DNA from 3 places in the Alloalcanivorax sp. C16-1 genome. Region 3 is predicted to be linked to each of the others. Evidence: predicted binding sites of a transcription regulator. Region 3 holds the regulator's gene; each other region holds the start of a gene.

Region 1 (7,515 bases), on a different contig from region 3:
GCCCGCCTGCTGGCGCTGTTTCTTCTGGTGCTGGGCGGCGGCAGTATTGCTTACCAGATTTTCATTCAGAAGGTGCCGGTGACCGAGAGCGAGAGCGATCCGGTCTGGGTGGTGGACACCCAGGTGTCGTTCCAGGCGCGTCCCAATACCCCCATCAAGGCACGCATGTACGTGCCGCCGCTGGCCAGCGGCTTCACCGCCCTCAACGAGAGCTTTATCTCCAACAATTACGGCGTCAACGTGAACCGCGAAAACGGTAACCGGCTGGTGACCTGGTCGGCGCGCCGTGGCGACGGCCAGCAGAACCTCTATTACCGGCTGATGATCACCGCCCGCTACGCGGAGCCGGCGCCGATGCCCGAGAACGGCCCTCAGTTCCGCCCCAGCCCGGCCCTGGAAGGCGCCGAGCGGGTGGCCGCGGACGCTCTGCTGGCGCCGATCCGCCAGCACTCCGCCGATGTGGAGACCTTCATCAGCGAGACCATCAAGCGGGTCAACAACGAAGACAGCGACAACGTGCGCCTGCTGCTGGGCGGCGACCACACCGACGGGAACAAGGCCAAGGTGGTGGACCTGCTGCTGGCGGTGGCGCACATTCCCGCCGAGCCGGTGCACACCCTCAAACTGGAAGAATCCAACAGCCAGCAGCCGGAACTGTGGCTGCGCAGCTTCAACGGCCAGAACTGGCTGTACTTCAACCCGGTGGACGGCCGCCAGGGGCTGCCCCAGGACCGGCTGGTGTGGTGGAGCGGCGACAAGCCGCTGCTGACCCTGGAAGGCGCCCGCAACTCGCGGGTGTCGTTCAGCGTGCACCGCAATGAAATGAGCGCCCTGCGGCTGGCCCAGACCCTGCGTTCCCAGGACGCTTCCAGCTTTATCGATTACTCCCTCTATGAACTGCCGGTGCCGTCCCAGCAGCTGTTCCGGGTGCTGATGATGATTCCGGTGGGCGTGCTGCTGGTGCTGCTGATCCGCTCGCTGGTGGGCATGGAAACCCTGGGCACCTTCACGCCGGTGCTGATCGCCCTGGCGTTCCGCGAAACCCAGGTGATCTGGGGCGTGCTGCTGTTCACCTTCATCACCGCCATCGGTCTGTCGGTGAGGGGTTATCTGGAACATCTCAAGCTGCAGTTGCTGGCGCGGCTGTCGGTGGTGCTCACTTTCGTGGTGATCATGATCGGCCTGATCAGCCTGATGACCTACAAGCTGGGGCTGTCCACCGGCCTGTCGGTGGCGCTGTTCCCGATGGTGATTCTGACCATGGTGATCGAGCGGGTTTCCATCGTCTGGGAAGAGCGCGGCGGCGCCCAGTCGCTGAAGGTGGCCCTGGGCACCCTGGTGGCGGCGGTGCTGTGCCACCTTTTGATGGTCTGGAAGCCGCTGGTCTATTTCGTGTTCACCTTCCCCGGCGTGCTGCTGATTCTGGCGGCGGTGATGGTGTTCATGGGGCATTACCGGGGCTACCGGCTGATGGAGCTGGTGCGCTTCCGGGCGATGACCGAGAAGGGTGAACGCTGATGTTCGGCATGCAGACCTGGAAAGCCCTGCGGCGCCGGGGCGTGATGGGCATCAACCAGCGCAACGGCGACTACGTGCTGATGTACAACGACCGCCGCCTGTACCCGCTGGTGGACGATAAGATCCGCACCAAGAAGATGGCGCTGGACGCCGGCATCCAGGTGCCGGACATGTACGGCATCGTCGACACCGAGCAGGGCATCAGCAAGCTGGAGCGCATCGTCGAGACCCATGGCGACTTCGTGATCAAGCCGTCCCAGGGCGCCGGCGGTGACGGCATCCTGGTGATCTCCGACCGCTTCGAAGGCTATTACCGCACCGCTTCCGGGCGCATGGTCAGCCCGGAAGAGCTGGAGTTCCACATCTCCGGCATCATCTCCGGTCTCTATTCCCTGGGCGGCCACCGGGACCGCGCCCTGATCGAGTACCGGGTGCGCTCCACGGACCTGTTCGACCGCATCAGCATTGGCGGCGTGCCGGACGTGCGCATCATCGTGCTGCAGGGCTACCCGGTGGCCGCCATGCTGCGCCTGCCCACCCGCCAGTCCGACGGCAAGGCCAACCTGCACCAGGGCGCCATCGGCGTGGGCGTGGACATCGCCACCGGCATTACCCTGAGCGGCACCTGGCACAACCTGAAAATCGACCGCCACCCGGACACCGCCCACCCGGTGGCCGGCGTGCAGATGCCGGACTGGCAGGAGTGCCTGGCGCTGGCGGCGCGCTGCTACGACCTCACCGGCCTCGGCTATCTGGGCGTGGATCTGGTAATGGACAAGCACAAGGGCCCGCTGATGCTGGAGCTCAACGCGCGGCCGGGGCTGAACATCCAGATCGCCAACGACGACGGCCTGCTGCGCCGCTGCCAGATCATCGAGAAGCACATCGAACAACGCGGTGCCAAGGCCGGCACCGAGGAAACCGCCAGCCGCGTGGCGCGCTCCAAGCAGTGGTTCGCCGTGGCGGAGCTGCCGGAGACACCCGGCGCCGGTTGACCCCCCCACCGGCGCATTAAGTTTTTATTAAGACAGGCGACGTACTGTCGGCGAATTATCAGCCGACAACCCCTCGCCATGACCTCCGCCCCCTCGCGCCCCGGCTTTCCCGGGCTGTTCTTCGTGCTCAACTACCTGCTGCTGCTGGCGGTGGGGCTGTACATCGCCCATGGCCAATGGCTGCCGCCGGAGGACGGGCCCGCCGCCCTGTTCGTGGCCGCCGCCCTGGTGGGCTACACCGCTCTGTACCTGCTGCCCGCCTGGCTGCTCAGCGTGCTCTGGCATCGCTGGGTGGATCCCCGCACGGCGCGCGGGCTGGCGGTGGCCCTGGCCTCCGCCACCCTGTTGTTGCTGCTGGTGGACAGCCAGATTCATCGCCTTTACGGCTTCCACATCAACGGTTTCGTCTGGAATCTGCTGATCACCCCCGGCGGCATCGACTCCATGGGCGGCGGCGATGGCATGACCCGGACCGTGGCGCTGATCGCCCTGGCGGTGGTGGGGTTGGAGGCAGGGCTGATGGCCCTGGCGCGGCGTCGGCCGCCCCTGTCCCTGCGCTGGCGCCGGGTGCTGGCGCTGCTGCTGTTGTGCATGGCCGGTGAGCGGGTGGCCTACGGGCTCAGTGATCTGGAGGCTTACCGACCGGTGCTCAACGCCGCCCGCGCGGTGCCGTTCTACCAGCCGGCCACCTTTGAGGGCCTGGCCCGGGATCTGGGCTATACGCCGCCGCCGCGAACCGAGCTGTCGGTGTCCGCCGACGGACCGCTCGACTACCCGCTTCACCCGTTGTCGGTGCCCGCCGATGCGCCGTCGCCCGACATTCTGGTGCTGGTGGCGGAATCCCTGCGCGCGGACATGCTGACCCCGGAAATCATGCCCAACCTTTGGCGCTTCGCCGAGCGCCACGGGCGCCGTTACACCGACCATATGAGCGGCGGCAACGGCACGCGCATGGGTATTTTTTCGCTGTTCTACGGCCTGCCGGGCAACTACTGGTTTCCGTTCCTGGAAAGCCGCCGGCCGCCGGTGCTGATCAGTGAACTGCAGCGCCGGGACTATCGTTTCGGCCTCTACACCAGCGCCCGCTTCAGCTATCCGGAGTTCGACCGCACCGTGTTCGCCTCGGTGCCGTCCTCGGCCATGGTCAGTGACGATCAGGGCCCCGGCTGGCGCCGCGACCGGCGCAATGTGGACCGGCTGCTCGACTTTATCGGCGGCGACCGGACGCGACCGTTGTTCGGCTTTATGTTCTTCGAATCGCCCCATGCCCGCTATTACTTTCCCGAGGAGAGCGTCATCCGTCCGGATTACCTGCGCGAGCTGAACTACGCCACCATGGACGTGCAGCGGGACATGCCGGGCATCTTCAATCGTTATATCAACGCGGTGCACCACCTGGACCAGCAGCTGGGCAGGGTGCTGGACCGGCTGGAGCGCGACGGACGTCTGGACGACACCCTGGTGGTGATCACCGGCGACCACGGCGAGGAATTCATGGAACACGGCCGCTGGGGGCACAACTCCGCCTTCCACGACGAGCAGGTGCGGGTGCCCCTGGTGGTGGCCGGCGCCGGCATCACCCCGGCGGTGGTGACGCGGCCCACCAGCCATCTGGACGTGGCGCCGACCCTGCTGCGGCGGCTGGGGGTGACCAATCCGCCCGCTGACTTCGCGGTGGGCGTGCCCTTGGAGCAGGCGCGACCGGACCGCTACCGGCTGGCCGCCAGTTGGGACGCGGTGGCCTACCTGGGCCCGGACTACAAGGTGGCGATGCCGATGAACGCCGGCGGCCTTGGCGAAATGACCGTGGCCCGGGCCGGGGACGAGCCGGCGGTGGACGCGGACGCGGTCATGGTGCGCGTGCGTGACCGGCTGGCCCGGGTGCTGAAAGACATGTCCCGTTTCTATCGGCGGTGACGGCCCCGTGATTTGAGGGCCCGGGATTTGCTATACTCTGCCGCCCAATTTTTGAGCAACGCGCTGAGCAGAGTTATGTCCGAGGCCGCAACCCCGATCACCCCACCCGAACCCCTCCAGCGGCGCGCCGTGGCGCTGGTGTCCGGCGGGCTGGATTCCATGCTGGCGGTGAAGGTGATGCAGGAGCAGGGCATCCATGTGGAAGGGGTGAATTTCTTCACCGGCTTCTGCGTGGAAGGCCACACCCATGCCATCCGCAAGAAGGATCAGGACAAGAACAAGCGCAACAACGCCCTCTGGGTGGCCGAAAAGCTGGGCATCAAGCTGCACATCGTGGATATCTCCGAGGAGTACAAGGATGTGGTGCTCAACCCCAAGCACGGCTACGGGGCCAACCTGAACCCCTGCCTGGACTGCAAGATCTTCATGGTCAACCAGGCCACCCTGATGCTCAACAAGGCCCGCGAGCTGGCCGGCGAAAAGGGCTTCGACTTCATCGTCACCGGTGAGGTGGTGGGCCAGCGGCCCAAGAGCCAGCGCAAGGAAACCATGCCCATCATCAGCAGCGAGTCCGGCGCCGACGACCGGCTGCTGCGGCCGCTGAGCGCGCGTAACCTGCCGGAAACCCTGCCCGAACGCGAGGGCTGGGTGGACCGGGAACAGCTGTTCGACTTCTCCGGCCGCAACCGCAAGCCGCAGATGGCCCTGGCCAAGCGCTTCGGCCTGGAGGAATACGCCCAGCCCGCCGGCGGCTGCTGCTTCCTCACCGACGAGTCCTACTCCAACAAGCTGGCCGACCTGTGGCGCGCCCGCAACGAGCGCCGCTATGAGCTGGACGACATCATGCTGCTCAAGGTGGGCCGCCATATCCGCCCGGCGCGGCACTACAAGCTGATCATCAGCCGGGAAGAGGGCGAGAACCGCTTCCTGGAAGGTTACCGCTACCAGTTCACCAGCCTGACCACGGCCAGCTGCCCGGGGCCCCTGGCCCTGGTGGACGGCAAGTTCGAATCCGACGACGAGCTGCGCCAGGCCGCCGCCATCGTGGCGCGCTACTCCAAGGGCCGCGGCGACGACCAGGTGGTGGTGGAAGTGAAGGAGCCCGGTGGCGTGGCCCGGGAGGTGGCGGTGGCCCCGGCGCGGCCGGATCAGATCCCGCTGGCCTGGAATGTGGGCTGAACCATGACCGATACCATTCATGATCTGGACGTGCGCCGCCAGCTGTGCCCCATTCCGGTGATCAAAACCCAGAACCGGGTGAATCAACTGGCGCGGGGGGAGGTGCTGCGGGTAACCTGCACGGACCCCGGCGCGCTCAACGATATTCCCGCCTGGTGCCGCATCAACGGCCACGAAGTGCTGGAAACGCGGCGTGAGGACCACGAGGTGGTGATCACCCTCAAAGTGGGGGAGCCTTCGGTTGCACTGTAGTGGTGCTCACATTTTGATGTGCGCACCAATTTAGTGCTTTGTGGCCCCGGCCAGGGCACTTTACGCCCCGGATGGCCGGGGATGCGCCAAAAAAGGGCTGGCACAATAATTGCTCTCCCTATTGGCGTGCAGGCCCAGGTGGCCGAGAATACCGGTTTTTCGCGTGTCCGCGCCGCGGCGGCGAGCAGCCAGAAACATACCCGTTCCAGGAGGACGCTCAACAATGTCTGAAAAGACGCTGAAACTGATCAAAGACAACGACGTGAAGTGGGTGGACCTGCGTTTTACCGACAGTCGTGGTAAGGAGCAGCACGTGACCCTGCCGGTGGGCGAAATCGACGACGATTTCTTCCAGGACGGCAAGATGTTCGACGGCTCCTCCATCGCCGGCTGGAAAGGCATCAACGAGTCCGACATGATCCTCATGCCGGAAGACGAAACCGCGGTTCTCGACCCGTTCACCGACGTGGCCACCCTGAACCTGCGCTGCAACATCGTTGAGCCCGCCACCATGCAGGGTTACGAGCGCGACCCGCGTTCCGTGGCGCTGCGCGCCGAGGAATACCTGAAGTCCACCGGCATCGCCGACAGCGCCCTGTTCGGTCCGGAGCCGGAATTCTTCGTGTTCGATTCGGTGCAGTGGAAGTCCGACATGTCCGGCTCCATGTACAACATCTACTCCGAAGAAGCGGCCTGGGTGTCCGCCGATGAGTTCGAGAAGAACAACATCGGTCACCGTCCGGGCGTGAAAGGCGGCTACTTCCCGGTACCCCCGGTGGACAGCCTGCACGACCTGCGTGGCGCCATGTGTGCCGCCATGGAGCAGATGGGTCTGGAAATCGAAGTGCACCACCACGAAGTGGGCACCGCCGGCCAGTGCGAGATCGGTGTGGGCGCCAACACCCTCACCAAGAAAGCCGACGAAGTGCAGATCCTCAAGTACTGCGTGCACAACGTGGCCCACGCCTACGGCAAAACCGCCACCTTCATGCCCAAGCCGCTGATCGGTGACAACGGTTCCGGTATGCACGTGCACATGTCCCTGTCCAAGGACGGCAAGAACCTGTTTGCCGGTGACGAGTACGCGGGCCTGTCCGAAGAAGCGCTGTTCTACATCGGCGGTGTGATCAAGCACGCACGCGCCCTGAACGCCTTCACCAACGGTTCCACCAACTCCTACAAGCGTCTGGTGCCCGGCTTCGAAGCCCCGGTAATGCTGGCGTACTCCGCCCGTAACCGTTCCGCTTCCATCCGGATTCCGTGGGTGAGCAACCCGAAAGCGCGTCGTATCGAGACCCGCTTCCCGGACCCGTCCGCCAACCCGTACCTGTGCTTCGCCGCGCTGATGATGGCCGGCCTGGACGGCATCAAGAACAAGATCCACCCGGGCGACGCCATGGACAAGGATCTGTACGACCTGCCGGCGGAAGAAGCCAAGGACATCCCGACCGTGTCCCATACCCTGACCATGGCGCTGGACGCCCTGGAACAGGACAAGGAGTTCCTGATGGCCGGCGACGTGTTCACCGAGGACATGCTGGACGGTTACATCCAGCTCAAGCGCGACGAAGTGGAGCGCCTGAACATGACTCCGCACCCGGTCGAGTTCGACATGTACTACAGCTGCTAAGCTCCGGCGACGCAGTCACGAAAA
Region 2 (7,515 bases), on a different contig from region 3:
GCCTGCTGGATGTTCATCGGCTTGAGGCCCCAGGCTTCCTGATCCATCAGCGTTTCCGCCTTGTGGTGCCGCAGGGTCACCACGCCGCCTTGCACACTGACGATACGGCCCACGAAGCCCTGCTCATCGAGGATGAACTGGTTGGGATAGACCTCCTCGCCGAGGATGTCGCTCACCACCAGGCCGTGGGGCAGCCGATGCAGGGTCTCCGCGCCCTCCTGCACGGTCTCCACCTCGGTGACCTGGTCCCAGAACGAGCCGGGCACCTCGAAGAAACCCCGGGTCAGTTGCTTGATGTCGGAGACCAGCTGGTCGTTCTGGTAGTCCTCCGCGTCGATGCCACAGGCGCGCGCCTTGAGGCGCATGTTGATGTCCTTGGTGACCAGCACGTAGCGGCTGTCCGGGTCGGCCATCTTCATGGCCATCACATCGTTGATGATGCGGTTGTCGTTGAGGTGCTCGGGCAGGGCGCCGCCGCCGCTGCCACCGCGCGGCATCAGCACGGTGAGGGTGCCCTGGTCGGTGCGGCCCCGGTTGATGGGGATACCGGCTTCCACCTCCGCCGGACTGGCCTGACCCAGCACCCGGTCGATCTGACGGATCGCCGCCCGGCAGTCCGAGGCGGTGTGGGATTTACCGGTTTTCAGACGGTCCAGTTCCTCCAGAACGGTCATCGGAATCGCCACCCGGTGCTCCTCGAAGTTGAGCAGCGAGTTGGGATCATGGATCAACACATTGGTATCGAGAACGTAGGTTTTCGGCGTGGCGTCGGGTTGGCCGTGGCGGGCGTTGGACGGTTGGGATTTGGCTGCGGAGACGGAATGCAAAGTGGCCGCGCGCTCTTCCATGCGTTTCCCCTGTTGGTCTGCACCTGGCGGTGCGGTTGGGCGACCGGGGCGAACGTCCCTTGCGGTTTCTCGCGAATGGATCAAGCGGATCGCGAGAGTGACGCGCGCTCCTGCCGCCGTGTTTTTTACTGACCGGCGGTGGCTGGTCTGGCACAGTTCGGATCGCGATCCCTCCCGCGCGGGCGGGATGTGAATTACCATAACCCAGCTTTTCACCCCTGACAACGAGACCGATAACGCGAGAGCCGACCATGCCCGAGGAACCTTCCCCGGCGCACCCCGAGGTGCGCATGCCGCCGCCCCTGCTGCATCTGGGCGGCCTGCTGATCGGCCACGGCCTGGACCGGGCCCTGGGCTGGACGCTGCCGGACTTTCCCGGCCGCCAGACCCTGGCCACGGTGCTGGCGGTGACCGGCGCCGTGCTGGTGGTGGCGGCCCTGCTGCAGCTGGCCCGCCATCGCACCACGGTCATGCCACACCGCGCCGCCCGGGTGCTGGTCACCGGCGGCGTGTTCCGGCTGAGCCGCAATCCGATCTATTTGTCGTTCGCGCTGCTGCATCTGGCCTGCGCCCTGAGCCTGGCCAGCCCCGGCATGCTGTTGATGCTGCTGGCGGTATTGTGGGTCATGCAAACTCACGTGATCGCCGCGGAAGAAGCGTTTCACGCCGGGCGCTTCGGCGATCAGTGGCGGGCCTATCGCCAACGGGTACGGCGCTGGCTGTAACGCCGCGCCAGGCCTTCAGCCGCTCCGGCGGCGCCAGTTCGCCGGCGCGCAGCCGCAATCTGGGCGAGTCGAAATCGCCGGGCACGAAGCCGGCCACCCGGACCTCCCGGGGCAGCCAGTCCAGACGCCGGTACATCTCCGCCACCAGCTCCGAACAGAACCAGCCGCGCCGGTCCGGCGGCCGGGTGTAGCCGCTGAGCAGGTCCAGCGCGTTGCACCAGAGAAAATTCTTGTAGGGACGGTGCAGCAGGCGCCGCACCAGCCGCGCCACCAACCGCTGCCGGCGCGGGCACGGCGGCGGCCCCAGGCGCCGGCGCACCACGATCTCACCGGGGTAATCGCGCAGCTTGTCGGCCAGCGGCACCAGCGCCACCCCGTTCACCGGGCGGCCCAGATGCAGGTCGGCGGATTCGCTGGTGCCCATGGCCTCCAGCACCAGCGGGCGGTCGTCGCCGGGCAGGCGCACGATCATGGCGATGTGACTCCAGCGGCTGCGGGTGAACAACCGGATGGTGGCACTGACCAGACCACGGCCGGCGAACAGCAACAGATCGCCGGTTTGCAGGGACGAAACGGACGAAGCAGGGATCACCACGATACCCACCGAAAAGCCGGGACTCGTCAGGCAGACTGGCGGCCCGCCGTGACAGCACCCTGACAGTTTGGTCTCGGTTGGGTGACAGCCGGACCACCCGCCCTGTCGTCAGGCGCTGTCATAAAACCGTGATCCGACCGTGCCAGGATGGGCCCCAACGTCGCCGGTTCCCGCCATGCAAGAACGACTCTATCTGCTGCAACGACACCTGCCCGAACTGCTCCATCTGGACAGCCTGATCCGTCTCGGCGAACGGCATCTTCGTGTCAGTGAGGTGCTCAGCGTGCGCCAGGGCGGCCTGGACCTGCCGGTGCGGGTGATCGAGATGGGCAGCCGTTCACCGGCGGCGCCGGCGATCGGTTTCTTCGGCGGCGTGCACGGCGTGGAGCGGATCGGTACCCAGGTGATTCTGTCCCTGCTGCACAGCCTGATCCACCGGCTGCAATGGGACGACCAGATGCACCGGCGGCTGGAGAGCGTGCGGCTGGTGTTCATGCCGATGGTCAATCCGGGCGGCATCTGGCGGCGTACCCGCAGCAACCCCAACGGCGTGGACCTGATGCGCAACGCGCCGGTGGACGCCGACGGCCGGGTGTCGTTTCTGGTCGGCGGCCACCGCCTGAGCCGCCGGCTGCCCTGGTACCGGGGCCGCGCCGGCGCGCCCATGGAAGCGGAGGCCCGGGCGCTGATCCAGGTGGTGCAAGAACGGTTGCTGAACGCGCCGGTGTCGCTGAGCCTGGACTGCCACAGCGGCTTCGGCCGCCGCGACCGCCTCTGGTGTTGCTACGCGCGCACCCACAAACCCATCGAGCATCTCGCCGAGGTGTTCCGGCTCAAGCAGCTGCTGGAAAACACCTACCCGCACCACCACCCCTATCTGATCGAACCCCAGTCGCTCAATTACACCACCCACGGCGACCTCTGGGATTATCTGTACGACCAGGCCCTGGAGCGGCACCCGGAGCGCACCTTCCTGCCGTTCACCCTGGAAATGGGCTCGTGGCTGTGGGTGCGCAAGAACCCGCGCCAGATGTTCGACTTCTTCGGCTATTTCAATCCCATCATCGGACACCGCCACGACCGGGTACTGCGCCAGCACCTGCCGCTTTGCGATTTTCTGATCGCCGCCGCCGCCAACGCTGGCAACTGGCTGCCCACCGGCGAACGCCGCCGCGCCCTCGCCCGGGAGGCGGTGCGGCACTGGTTTGGAGAATCTTAATCCCGCTGGTGGCTTTTCTTAATCCCGCTGGTGGCTTTCCATAAACCCGCTGGTGGCCCTCCTCTTGCATCCGTACACTCGTTTCAATCGTTGAGGAGGACCACCATGATCAGAATAACCACCGCGCTGCTGCCGCTGGCGCTGCTCACCGGCTGCCAGATGTTCGCCTATCAGGAACCCACCGGCGCGGACACCGCCACCGTCACCTTCACCGGTGACGCCGCCGCCCAACCGGCGGTGTGCGTGCCGGGCAGCGGCTTCAAGGACACCCGCGAGGCGCTGGCCGTGAAGCCCTGGGAAACCAACGCCTTCGACAAGCTGTTCCAGACCATGAAGAAAAGCGAAACGGTGACCGTGGCGCTGGCGCCGTCGGACCAGGCCCGGGTGGGCGTGGTGTTCAGCGAGGCCCGCGCCGGCGGCGGCCGGGACCGTTGCCGGGTGGCGGCCCAGTTCGAGGCCCGCGCCGGGGAACGTTACCAGGCCCGTTTTACCCGCACCGACACCGGCGCCTGCGGCCTGGAGATCCGCGGCGAGGACGGCGCCCGCGCCGACGCCGTGCCGGTGGACTGGCAGTGCCCGGACTGACACCGGCCACACCGGGGGCGGCGGGCATCGGCGCCGCCCCATCCTGGTGCGACGCACCAAAACAGAGCCCCGCCCCCTCCCCGTTTTCGTTATTTTACCTTTCCCGCTCCGCCTGACCTTCCCCAATCCCCTGATACAGAACGTTTTTCTATTTTTGGCACGCTCCCTGCTAAATAACATTCAGCCTCCCGGGCCAGTGCGCCAGGAGCGCACAAAAACAGTTATTTGCAAAGAGGGTTGCACATGAAACAGGTATCCAAGATGAAGAAGACCGTTCTGGCCGCCGCGGTGGCCACCTCCGCCGCCGTACTGGCCGCGCCGTCCGTGGCGGTGGCCGAGGTCAGCGGCAACGTGGGTGTATCCAACATCTACCTGTGGCGTGGTCAGGATCTGTCCGCCGGTAACGCCCAGGTCTTCGGTGGCTTGGACTACGCGCATTCCTCCGGTCTGTACGCCGGTGTGTGGGGCAGCTCCGAAAACGACACCGACGGTGACGGCGACGCCAGCACCGGCGGCATGGAATACGACCTGTACCTGGGCTACGGCGGCGCCGTGGGGGACTTCAGCTACGACCTGTCCTTCGTGGACTACAACTACCCGAACGCCACCGACGCGGACTTCCAGGAAGTGGTCGCCAGCCTGGGCCTGGCCGGCTTCTCCGCCGCCGCCTACATCGGCGTGGGCGACTACGGCCACGGCAGCGACGCGGTGGACAACAAGGACAACTACTACAACCTGGGCTACAGCTACGATCAGTTCGGCATCAACGTGGGTTACTTCGATTTCGACGCGGATTCTTCCGACTACACCCACGTGGACCTGACCTACGCCCTGACCGATGAGCTGGGCTTCACCGTCTCCAAGGTGGTCGACTCCGATGACGACAACATGGACGACGCCAACGATACGCTGTTCGTGGTCACCTATGCGCTGTCGTTCTAAGCAACGACCTTTGACGTTTTGATAGACCGTTTGAAAGACGGATAGGCAGAAAACCCGGGCGGGCTCTCTCCCCCCGCCCAACCTTTTTCACACCGTGGGGCCCTCCCTGGTCCTCGCTGGAAACGCAAGCAGGCCCCACGGTGTTTTTTAATTCCTCCCTCTGAATTCCCCACCCTCTAGGGGGCGCTGTGGCGCACCTCGAACGCACCGCAAAGATCATCGTGGTTGCTGAACGTCAGGCACACCTCGACCCGCTCCCCGGCACGGGGCACATCGGTCAAACGGGTCAGTTGCAGAAAGCGCCGGCCGGGCCGGAAACGCAGCCGGTCACCGGGGTCCAGCCGCACCTCGTCGAGCCCGCGCTCGCGCCGCTGGCCGCCCTCGCCGGCCACCATCTCGCGCAATTCGGCGCTACCGGCGAAGCGGGCCTCGGCGCCTTCCAGACGCACCGACCGATTGCCCCGGTTGTACAGGTCAAAGTAGCCGGCCATGGCCGGGGCCACCGGCGGCACGGCGCGCAGCCAGGCGTTGCCGAGGGTCAGGTCATCGGCGGCGGCGCCGGTGGCACCCGCCAGCAGACCGGCGCCCAGCAGGGCGCCGCGAAGAACGCCAAGGGTACGTGGCATCGTTCACCTCCATCGGTCAGGACCGCCCAGGCTAGGGGATCGGGAGGCGCGATGCACCCGCCCGGGGTGGGCGGGTGCGGCGGGAAAGGCGCTCAGGGGGCCTCGCGGCGCACCGGGAAGTCGCTGCACAGATCGTCGTGATCGGTAAAGGTCAGACAGATCTTCACCTCTTCCCCGGCTTCGGGGATCGAGGCGACCTTCATCAGCATCAGATGCTTGCCGCCGGGGGCGAAGGTGGCCTGGTCACCGGGCTCCAGGGTGATGCCGCTCAGGTGCACCATGCGCGCCTGGCCGTCCTCGGTGGTTTCGGTGTCGTGCAGCATGGCCCCGCCGGCGATATCGGTTTTGGCGCCGGTGAGTTCCACCGCCTGGTCGCCGTCGTTACGCAGGGTGAAGTAGCCGGCCATGGTCGGGGATACCGGCGGCACCGCGCGCAGCCAGGCGTTGTCCAGCACCAGGTCGTCGGCGGACGCGGCGCCCGCCAGGGCCAGCAGGGCCGCGCCGGCCAGGCCGTTAAAGAAGGCTTTGTACATCATCGGTCACCTCGTCGATGTTGAAGTCCGACGGGTACAGCTTGCGCACCCGCCCCTGCTGGTCCAGCAGGTAAACATAGTCACTGTGGGTAAAGTCGTACTCCCGCCCGCCGTCGCCGGATTGCAGATAGACCACCCCGTATTGCTCCGCCACCGCGCGGATCCCCGCCTCGCTACCGGTCAGGCCGATCACGTTGGCCTTGAACCAGGGCACGTACTCGCTCAGGTGCGCCGGCGTGTCCCGCTTCGGGTCGAAGGTGATGAACAGCGGCTGCACCGCCTCCGCATCACCGGCCTCGCGCAGGTTGCGGTACACCTGGGACACCCGCGCCAGGGTCGCCGGGCAGATATCCGGGCAGTGGGTGTAGCCGAAGAACATCAGCACCACCCGCCCTTGCTGGTCGCTCAGCCGGAACGGCTGGCCGTGATGGTCGGTGAGGGTGAAATCCCCGCCCAGGCGGGTGTTCACCGGCAGTTCCTGGCGCGGCTCGGCGCAGGCGGTCAGCAGCAGCAGGCCCGCCAGGGCCGGCCACGAACGAAAAACGGTCAACATCGGTTCCTGCTCCGGAGTGCGACGGCGGCGCCGGATGATACCGCGCCGGGTCCGCCGCGAGCCAGACGGTGCGGCGTTTTGCCACGCCCGGGGTTCGCAGTTTAGCGCCGCCGGCGGTACAATCGGCGCCCATTTTCCAGTGATCGACGGTGTTCCCCCATGGCGCGCAAGCTGTTTATTCAGACCCACGGCTGCCAGATGAACGAGTACGACTCCACCCGCATGGCGGACCTGCTGGGGTCGAGCCACGATCTGCAGCCCACCGACAATCCGGAAGAAGCGGACGTGCTGCTGCTCAACACCTGTTCGATCCGCGAAAAGGCCCAGGAAAAAGTGTTCCACCAGCTGGGCCGCTGGAAGCGCCTGAAGGACCGCAATCCGGACCTGATCATCGGCGTGGGCGGCTGCGTGGCCAGCCAGGAAGGCGAGGCGATCCGCGAGCGCGCGCCCTATGTGGACGTGGTGTTCGGCCCGCAAACCCTGCACCGCCTGCCCGGCCTGATCACCCAGGCGTCCACCACCCGGTCCCTGGCCATCGACGTGACCTTCCCGGAAATCGAGAAGTTCGACAATCTGCCGGAACCCAGCGTGGACGGCCCCAGTGCCTTCGTGTCGATCATGGAAGGCTGCTCCAAATACTGCACCTTCTGCGTGGTGCCCTATACCCGTGGCGAGGAAGTGAGCCGCCCGGTGCGCCCGGTGCTGGATGAGATCCGTCACCTGGCCGACCTGGGCGTGCGCGAGGTCAACCTGCTGGGCCAGAACGTGAACGCCTACCGGGGCCAGGGCGCCGGCGGCGCGATGGTGGATTTCGCCGAGCTGCTGCTGCTGATCCGCGACATCGAGGGTATCGACCGCATCCGCTACACCACCAGCCATCCGATGGAGT
Region 3 (7,515 bases):
TGAGCGAGCCCCGCAAGGTGACCGTGGGCGAGGCGCTGGGCTGGATCGGCGACGGCATGAAGCTGCTGTCCGGTCACTGGGGCGTGGTAATCGGGGCCCTGGTGCTGATCTTCGTGATCACCACCGTGTTGCAGTTCATTCCGTTGATCGGCCCGCTGGCGCAGCCGTTTCTGATGACGCTGCTGTACGGTGGCCTGGTGAAGATGTTTCACCGCATCGACACCACCGGCCAGTCCGATTTCACCGATCTGTTCGCCGGCTTTTCCCAGCGTACCGGTCCGCTGCTGCTGCTGTCGCTGGCCCAGCTGGGTGTGTTCCTGGCCATCGGTTTGCTGGTCGGTGGCCTGATGGTCATGACGCTGGGCGCCGGCGCGCTGTCGGGCATGGATCCGGGAGCAACCAGTGGTGGTCTGAGTGGCGGGCTGTTCCTGGTGTTGATGTTGGTGGCCGTGGTCGTGGTCACCTTGGTGGCGTTTCTGTTCTACTTCACCGTGCCGCTGGTGATGCTCACCGATACCGGCCCGGGCCGGGCCCTGAAACTCAGTTTCCAGGCGTGCCTCAAGAACCTGATCCCGATGGTCGTCTACGGTCTGGTGGCCACCGTGATCGTGGCGCTGGCGGCGCTGCCGGCGCTGCTCGGCTGGCTGTTCGTGATGCCGATCCTGGCCGGCGCCTTCTATCTGTCCTTTAAACAGGTCCTGACCGCGTCATGATCAATCCCTACCAGGGCCCGGAAGCGGACCTGGGCGGGCCCGCCGGCCCCGGCCCCGAGCGGGTCGGCGCCGCCAGGCGCCGGCCGATCGGCCATGGCTGGCTGTGGTGGCGGCGGGCCTGGCGGCTCACCGCCGCCAACCGGGTGCTCTGGTGCCTGGCCCTGCTGGTGTTCATGGCGGTGATCATGGGCATCAGCCTGCTCGGACTGTTCGTGCCGGTGCTCGGCAACTTCGCGCCGACGCTGATCGGGCCGGTGCTGGCGGCCGGTCTGATGCAACTGGCCTGGCGGCGCTGGCACGATGAGGAGTTCGATTTCGGGCAGCTGTTCGCCGGCTTTTCCCAGCGCACCGGGCCCCTGTTCCTGACCGGCCTGACCCAGGTGGGGCTGCAGATTCTGTTCACCCTGGTGATGGTGGCGGCGGCGCTGCTGCTGTTCGGCCGGGAAATCGCCGCCCTGTTTACCGCCGGCTTCCAGGGCGAGCCCCTGGATCCGGCCTCCGCCTCGGCGTTCGGGCAGATGGGTATCATCAAGACCGCGCTGCTGATGCTGATCATGGTGGCGGTGTCGATCCCCTATATGGCGGTGATCTGGTTTCAGGTGCCGCTGGTGTTCTTCGGCGACCGCCGGCCCCTGCCGGCGCTGAAGGAGAGTCTGGTGGCGGTGCTTCGCAACTGGCTGCCGATGCTCTGGTACGGCCTGGTGCCGATGCTGTTCTTGCTGCTGCTGGCGGTGTTGCTCGGTGTGCTGCTGGCCGGCGCGAATCTGCTGTTCGGCGCGGACAGCCTGGCCATGCTGGTGGTGGGCCTGGTCAGCGGCCTCCTGTCCCTGGTGTTCGCCCTGTTCTTGCTGGCCCTGACCACGGTGTCCGTCTACGCCTCGTTCCGGGATATCTTCGGCGTCGGCGACGACGAACCGGACGCCACGCCGGATTTGTGAGGAGGCGGCCGCCAGGCCGCTAGAGCAAACTGGCGTAGAGAATCGTCGCCAGCCCCAGAAACGCGAAGAACCCGACCACATCCGTAATGGTGGTGAGCACCACCGACCCGGCCAGCGCCGGGTCGATGCCCATGCGTTTCATGGCGATGGGAATCAGGGCCCCGGCGCCGGCGGCCACCACCAGGTTCAGCACCATGGCCGAGGCGATGATCATGCCCAGGCTGGCGTCGTCGAACCAGAGCGCGGCGGTGGCGCCGATCACCAGGGCCCAGAGCAGGCCGTTGAGCGCGCCCACCGCCAGTTCCTTGGTGAACAGATAACGGGTATTGCCTTCCTGCACCTGGCCCAGGGCCATGGCGCGGATCACCAGCGTCAGGGTCTGGCTGCCGGCGATGCCGCCCATGCTGGCCACGATCGGCATCAGCACCGCCAGGGCCACCACTTTTTCCAGGGTGTTTTCGAACAGACTGATCACCGCCGAGGCGGCCAGGGCGGTGAGCAGGTTGATGCCCAGCCACAGGGAACGGCGCCGCACCGTGTGCCACACCGAGCCGAAGGTGTCCTCGTCCTCGTCCAGGCCGGCCATGCCCATCAGCGAGTGGTCCGCTTCCTCGCGGATCACGTCCACCACGTCATCGATGGTGATCCGGCCCACCAGCACGCCGTTCTCGTCCACCACCGCGGCGGTGATCAGGTCGAGCCGTTCGAACAGCTTGGCCACGTCGTGGGCGGGGCGGTCGGCGGGGATCGCCTCCACGTCGGTGCGCATGGCTTCGCGCACCGTGGTGCCCGGGTCGGAGATCAGCACCCGGGTCAGCGGCAGCACGCCGATAAACTGGTTGCGGCGATTGACCACCAGTAGGTTGTCGGTGGTTTCGGGGATTTCACCGCGACGGCGCAGATAGCGCTGTACCACGCCGAAGGTGATCTCCGGGCGCACCGTGATCACGTCGGTGTTCATCAGGCCGCCGGCGGTGTCCTCCGGGTAGCTCATCACCTGTTCCAGGCGTTCCCGGTTCTGCGCGTCCAGGGCGGCCAGCACCTGGCTGGTGACCTGCTCGGGCAATTCCTGCAGCAGGTCGGCCAGGTCGTCGGTGTCCAGATCCTCGATCAGCGGGACCAGTTCTTCCGGCGGCAGGTCGCGCAGCAGTTCCACGCGCACCTCCTCGCCCAGGTACTGCAGCACCTCGGTTTCCTGCTCCTGGCTGAGCAGGCGCCAGAGAATTTCCCGTTCCCGGGGCGGGGAGGATTCCAGCAGGTGGGCGGTCTCGGCGCCGGGCAGGCTGTTGAGCAACTGGCGCACCTGGGAAAAGGTGCCCCCGGCCAGGGCCCGGTTAACGGCGTTGAGATTGCGCTTGTGCTGACTTTGTTCGGACATGACCCCTCCTCGCTGTGCGCCAGTTTAACCCAGCGCCGGCCAGGGAAGGATCAAAGGGTGAAAAAGCGGCCGCTACTCGCCTTCGTCGAACTTGCGTTCGAACAGGTCGGCCAGTTCGTCCATGGCGGGCACTTCGTCCTCGCCGTCCACCCGCACCGTCAGGGTGGTGCCCTTGGCGGCGCCCAGCATCAGCAGGCCCATGATGCTTTTGGCGTCGATCTGGCGCTCGCCGTGCAGCACCTGGATGGTGCAGCTGTAGCGGCAGGATACGCTCACCACCTTGGCGGCGGCGCGGGCGTGCAGGCCGAGCTTGTTGGTGATCGTCAGGTTCCGCTCAATCATCCATCCAGCTCCCGGTGGCGCACGTGCAGGGGCACGCCCTTTTCGCGCAGCCGTTGGGCCAGCTGTTCGGTGATGTAGACCGAGCGGTGGCGGCCACCGGTGCAGCCCACCGCCACGGTCACGTAGCTGCGATCGTTGGCGCCGTAGGCGGGCAGCCAGCGGTCCAGGAAGTGAAAGATGTCGTCGAGCATGGCGCCGCTTTCCGGGTGGCCGCGCAGAAACTCGGCCACCTTGTCGTCGCGGCCGGTGAGCGGGCGCAGGTCCCCCTGCCAGTGTGGGTTGGGCAGGGCGCGCACGTCGAACACCAGGTCGGCGTCGTGGGGCAGGCCGTTCTTGTAGCCGAACGACTGGATCAGCAGGGACAGCCGCACGTCCCGGCGCGCCACCCGCTGGCGGATCATATTGCGCAGGGTGTGCACGTCCAGGTTGCTGGTGTCGATCACCAGATCGGCGAGCTGGCGGATATCGGCCAGCAGTTTGGCTTCCAGCTCGATGGCGTCGGCCAGGGTGCGTTCGTCGCCGCTCAGGGGGTGCCGGCGACGGGTGGCGCTGAACCGCTTCAACAGCGTGGCCGGCTCCGCCTCGAGAAAGATGATCTCGGTGTCCAGCGGCTGCTGGCGCAGTTCCTCAATGATGCGATTGAACGCCAGCAACTGGCGGGGCAGGTTGCGGGCGTCCACGCCCACCGCCACGCGCTGCGGCGCGTGGTCCTCGTTCTGCAATTGCGCCGCGAGGGTGGGGAGCAGGCCCAGGGGCAGGTTGTCCACGCAATAATAGCCGTGGTCTTCCAGGGCCTGGAGGGCGGTGGTCTTGCCCGAGCCCGATCGTCCGCTGAGGATGGTCAGTTTCATAGCGATGGTCCGGCCGACCGGCTCAGGATGCCAGGCGAATTTCGGCCTCCGATTCCACCGCGGTCTGATACAGACGCTGATTGCCGTGGGCGTGGCGCAGGTCGCTGCGGTAGTCGTCGTCGTTGAACAGATTGGCCAGGTGGCTGAGGGTCTTGAGGTGCTGTTCCGGGTTCTGTTCCGGCACCAGCAGCACGAACACCAGGTCCACCGGACGCCCGTCCACCGCGTCGAAGTCCACCGGTTCGGACAGCTTCAGCAGCAGGCCGATGGCGGCGTCGCAGTGACCCAGCCGGCAGTGGGGGATGGCGATGCCCTCGCCGATGCCGGTGGAGCCCAGCTTTTCGCGGGCCACCAGGGCGTCGAAGACTTCCTGCTCGTTGAGGCCGCCACAGCTGGCCGCGGCCAGCTGGGCGATTTGGTCGAGCAACCGTTTTTTACTGGTGACCGCCACGTCGTCATAGGTGCGGTCTTCGGTGAGCAGTTCGCGTACTCGCATAATCGGGTTCTGGGCGACCTAGTGGCCGTGCTTGCGGCCCACGGTCTTTTCCTTGTGTTTGAGAATTTGCCGGTCCAGCTTGCTGGTCAGCGCATCAATGGCCGCGTACATGTCGTCCGCCTGGGCGGTGGCGAACAGGTCCGCTCCGGATATATGAATGGTGGATTCCGCCTTATGGCTCTTGGGCTCCGGGGAAAGGATCACCTGAACGCTGGTGATCTGGTCGGAGTGGCGCTCCAGTTTGGCGAACTTCTCGTCCACGTAGTCACGCAGGGCGTCGGTGATGTCCAGATGGTGGCCACTGAGGTTGATCTGCATAGCTGGCTCCTTCTCTCTTGTCGAAGAGATATCCGTTCCGGTCCGGCCTAGACCAGCCGCTTGCGCGCGCTGGAGGACGGGATTCGCATCGCCTCGCGGTACTTGGCGACGGTGCGGCGCGCCACCTTGATGCCCTGGTCGTTGAGCAGGCTTGCCAGCTTGTTGTCGCTGAGCGGCTTGCGAGGGTTCTCGGCGGCGACCAGCTTCTTAATGATGGCACGAATGGCGGTGGAGGAACACTCACCGCCGCCGTCCGTGTCCACATGGCTGGAGAAGAAGTACTTGAGCTCGAACACGCCCCGGGGCGTGAGCATGAATTTCTGGTTGGTGACCCGGCTGATGGTGGATTCGTGCATCTCCACCGCCTCGGCGATGTCGGCCAGCACCAGCGGTTTCATGGCTTCCTCGCCGTAGTTGAAGAAGTCCTGCTGCACCTCGACGATGCGGCTGGCGACCTTGAGCAGGGTGTCGTTGCGACTTTGCAGGCTTTTCAGGAACCACTTGGCTTCCTGCATGCAGTTGCGCAGGTACTGACCGTCGTCGCCGCCCACCTGCCGCGCCATCTGCGCGTACTGGGCCTGCAGATTGACCTTGGGCAGCACCTCTTCGTTGAGCTCCACCCGCCAGCCGCCCCGGTGGGCGCGCACCACCACGTCGGGCACCGCGTAGTCGGCGGTGTCGCCGCCGATCTGCTGGCCCGGTGCCGGGTCCAGGGTGCGCAGCAGACCCAGTGCCGCCACCAGGTCCGCCTCACTCACCGCCAGGGCGCGACGCAGGCCGGCGTAGTCGTGTTTTTCCAACAGCTCCTGGTGGACCAGCAGGGCGCGGGCGGTGTCCAGATGAGGGGTGTCGGCGGCCAGCTGGGCCAATTGCACGCCCAGGCATTCGGCCAGGTCGCGGCTGGCCACGCCCACCGGGTCGAACTGCTGCAGGCGGTGCAGCACCGCCACCACCTCGTCGTCTTCCAACGGGTCGTCCGGGTCGGCGATCTGGGTCTCGGCGGTGCCCACCAGATCCTCGAGGGAAACCGTGACATAGCCGCGCTCGTCCAGGGCTTCCAGGATGATCTGGGCGATCACCCGGTCGCGGTCGCTCATCGGGGTCAGGTTGAGCTGCCACTCCAGGTGGTCGAGCAGGGTGTCCGGGTTGGCGTGGCGCTGTTGCCAGGCGTCCGCGTCGTCGCCTTCACCGGCGCCGGCGCTGCTCTGGCCCACATAGAGGTCGTCCCACTCGCTGTCGGTTTCCACGCTGCCCTCGACCAGGTCGTCCAGGGCGTCGTCGCGCTCCAGCTCCATCTCGCCGTCGCCGTCCGGGTCGTCCGCGGAAAAGTCCTCGGCGCCGTCTTCCAGCTCCAGCAGGGGGTTGTTCTCCACCGCCTGCTGGATCTCCATGCGCAGGTCCAGCGTCGACAGCTGCAGCAGGCGGATTGCCTGCTGCAGCTGGGGCGTCATGGTCAGCTGCTGGCCGATTTGCAGTTGTAGAGTGGGTTTCATGCTACTGGGTCGCTCGTTCCCGAAGTCGGGCAGCATAGCAGCATTAATTTGCTTTAAGCAATAATCATGCCAAGTGTTGCTTTTCCCGGGGCGAGGGTGTAGGGCGGGGCCGGCGCGGGTGGCCGGTTCCGGTTATAGCCGGAAGTCCGCCCCCAGGTAGACGTCGCGAACCTGCTGGTTGCCGAGAATGGTGGTGGCGTCGCCGTCGGCGATGATGTGACCGGTACTGACAATATAGGCCGTGTCGCAGATGTCCAGGGTTTCGCGCACGTTATGGTCGGTGATCAGCACGCCGATGCCCCGTTCCTTCAGGTGGCGGATGATGCCCTTGATGTCGTTCACCGAGATCGGATCGACGCCGGCGAAGGGCTCGTCCAGCAGGATGAAATCCGGGTTGGTGGCCAGCCCGCGGGCGATTTCCGCCCGCCGGCGTTCGCCGCCGGACAGGCTCATGCCCATGGAGTCGCGAATGTGGTCGATGTGGAACTCGCTGAGCAGGCTTTCCAGTTGCTCCTCGCGCTGCGCCTTGGTCATTTCCTTGCGCGTTTCCAGGATCGCCATGATGTTCTGCTCCACGGTGAGCCGGCGGAAAATACTGGCTTCCTGGGGCAGATAGCCGATGCCCCGGCGGGCGCGGCCGTGCATCGGCAGGTGGGTGATGTCGTCGCCGTTGATTTCGATGCGGCCGGCATCGGCGGCCACCAGACCCACGATCATATAGAAGCAGGTGGTCTTGCCGGCGCCGTTGGGGCCCAGCAGGCCGACGATCTGGCCGGCTTCCACTTCCAGGGACACGTCCTCGATGACGCGGGTGCTTTTGTAGCTTTTGGCCAGGTTATGGGCGCTCAGATGTGCCATTCAGGGGGTCTCCGTGTTGCCGTCTTGAGCGCCGTTTTCGCCGGCCGGCTCGGTGTTCTTGGCCGGGATCACCAGCCGCACGCGCTTGTCGCCTTCACCGCTGGCGTCCACCCGCCGTGAATCCAGGT

The links. Region 3 encodes sigma-54, which starts transcription at its own class of promoters, with help from an activator protein. Its sites were predicted from a motif close to TGGCACNNNNNTTGCTNT; they were not measured.
Region 1: a site for sigma-54 is predicted at 5,960-5,977, ahead of glnA (glutamate--ammonia ligase). Genes of this name have one in related genera too.
Region 2: a site for sigma-54 is predicted at 4,128-4,145, ahead of ACLD0W_RS01220 (TorF family putative porin). Genes of this name have one in related genera too.

What each region holds. Positions count from the first base shown of each region.
Region 1 covers NZ_JBKFTK010000004.1:175,711-183,225, reverse strand. The annotation lists gene ACLD0W_RS14620 (inactive transglutaminase family protein) at 1-1,518, shown strand, start outside; gene ACLD0W_RS14615 (alpha-L-glutamate ligase-like protein) at 1,518-2,513, shown strand; gene ACLD0W_RS14610 (sulfatase-like hydrolase/transferase) at 2,592-4,430, shown strand; gene ACLD0W_RS14605 (tRNA (5-methylaminomethyl-2-thiouridylate)-methyltransferase) at 4,506-5,609, shown strand; gene ACLD0W_RS14600 (sulfurtransferase TusA family protein) at 5,613-5,861, shown strand; gene glnA (glutamate--ammonia ligase) at 6,085-7,491, shown strand.
Region 2 covers NZ_JBKFTK010000001.1:236,309-243,823, forward strand. The annotation lists gene ACLD0W_RS01195 (PhoH family protein) at 1-848, opposite strand, end outside; gene ACLD0W_RS01200 (methyltransferase family protein) at 1,100-1,573, shown strand; gene ACLD0W_RS01205 (hypothetical protein) at 1,473-2,168, opposite strand; gene ACLD0W_RS01210 (M14 family zinc carboxypeptidase) at 2,344-3,387, shown strand; gene ACLD0W_RS01215 (hypothetical protein) at 3,493-3,972, shown strand; gene ACLD0W_RS01220 (TorF family putative porin) at 4,216-4,914, shown strand; gene ACLD0W_RS01225 (copper chaperone PCu(A)C) at 5,091-5,540, opposite strand; gene ACLD0W_RS01230 (copper chaperone PCu(A)C) at 5,633-6,076, opposite strand; gene ACLD0W_RS01235 (SCO family protein) at 6,054-6,626, opposite strand; gene miaB (tRNA (N6-isopentenyl adenosine(37)-C2)-methylthiotransferase MiaB) at 6,786-7,515, shown strand, end outside.
Region 3 covers NZ_JBKFTK010000002.1:125,591-133,105, forward strand. The annotation lists gene ACLD0W_RS07730 (BPSS1780 family membrane protein) at 1-713, shown strand, start outside; gene ACLD0W_RS07735 (BPSS1780 family membrane protein) at 710-1,651, shown strand; gene mgtE (magnesium transporter) at 1,671-3,029, opposite strand; gene ACLD0W_RS07745 (HPr family phosphocarrier protein) at 3,102-3,371, opposite strand; gene rapZ (RNase adapter RapZ) at 3,368-4,222, opposite strand; gene ptsN (PTS IIA-like nitrogen regulatory protein PtsN) at 4,245-4,718, opposite strand; gene hpf (ribosome hibernation-promoting factor, HPF/YfiA family) at 4,737-5,036, opposite strand; gene ACLD0W_RS07765 (RNA polymerase factor sigma-54) at 5,084-6,529, opposite strand; gene lptB (LPS export ABC transporter ATP-binding protein) at 6,662-7,387, opposite strand; gene lptA (lipopolysaccharide transport periplasmic protein LptA) at 7,388-7,515, opposite strand, start outside.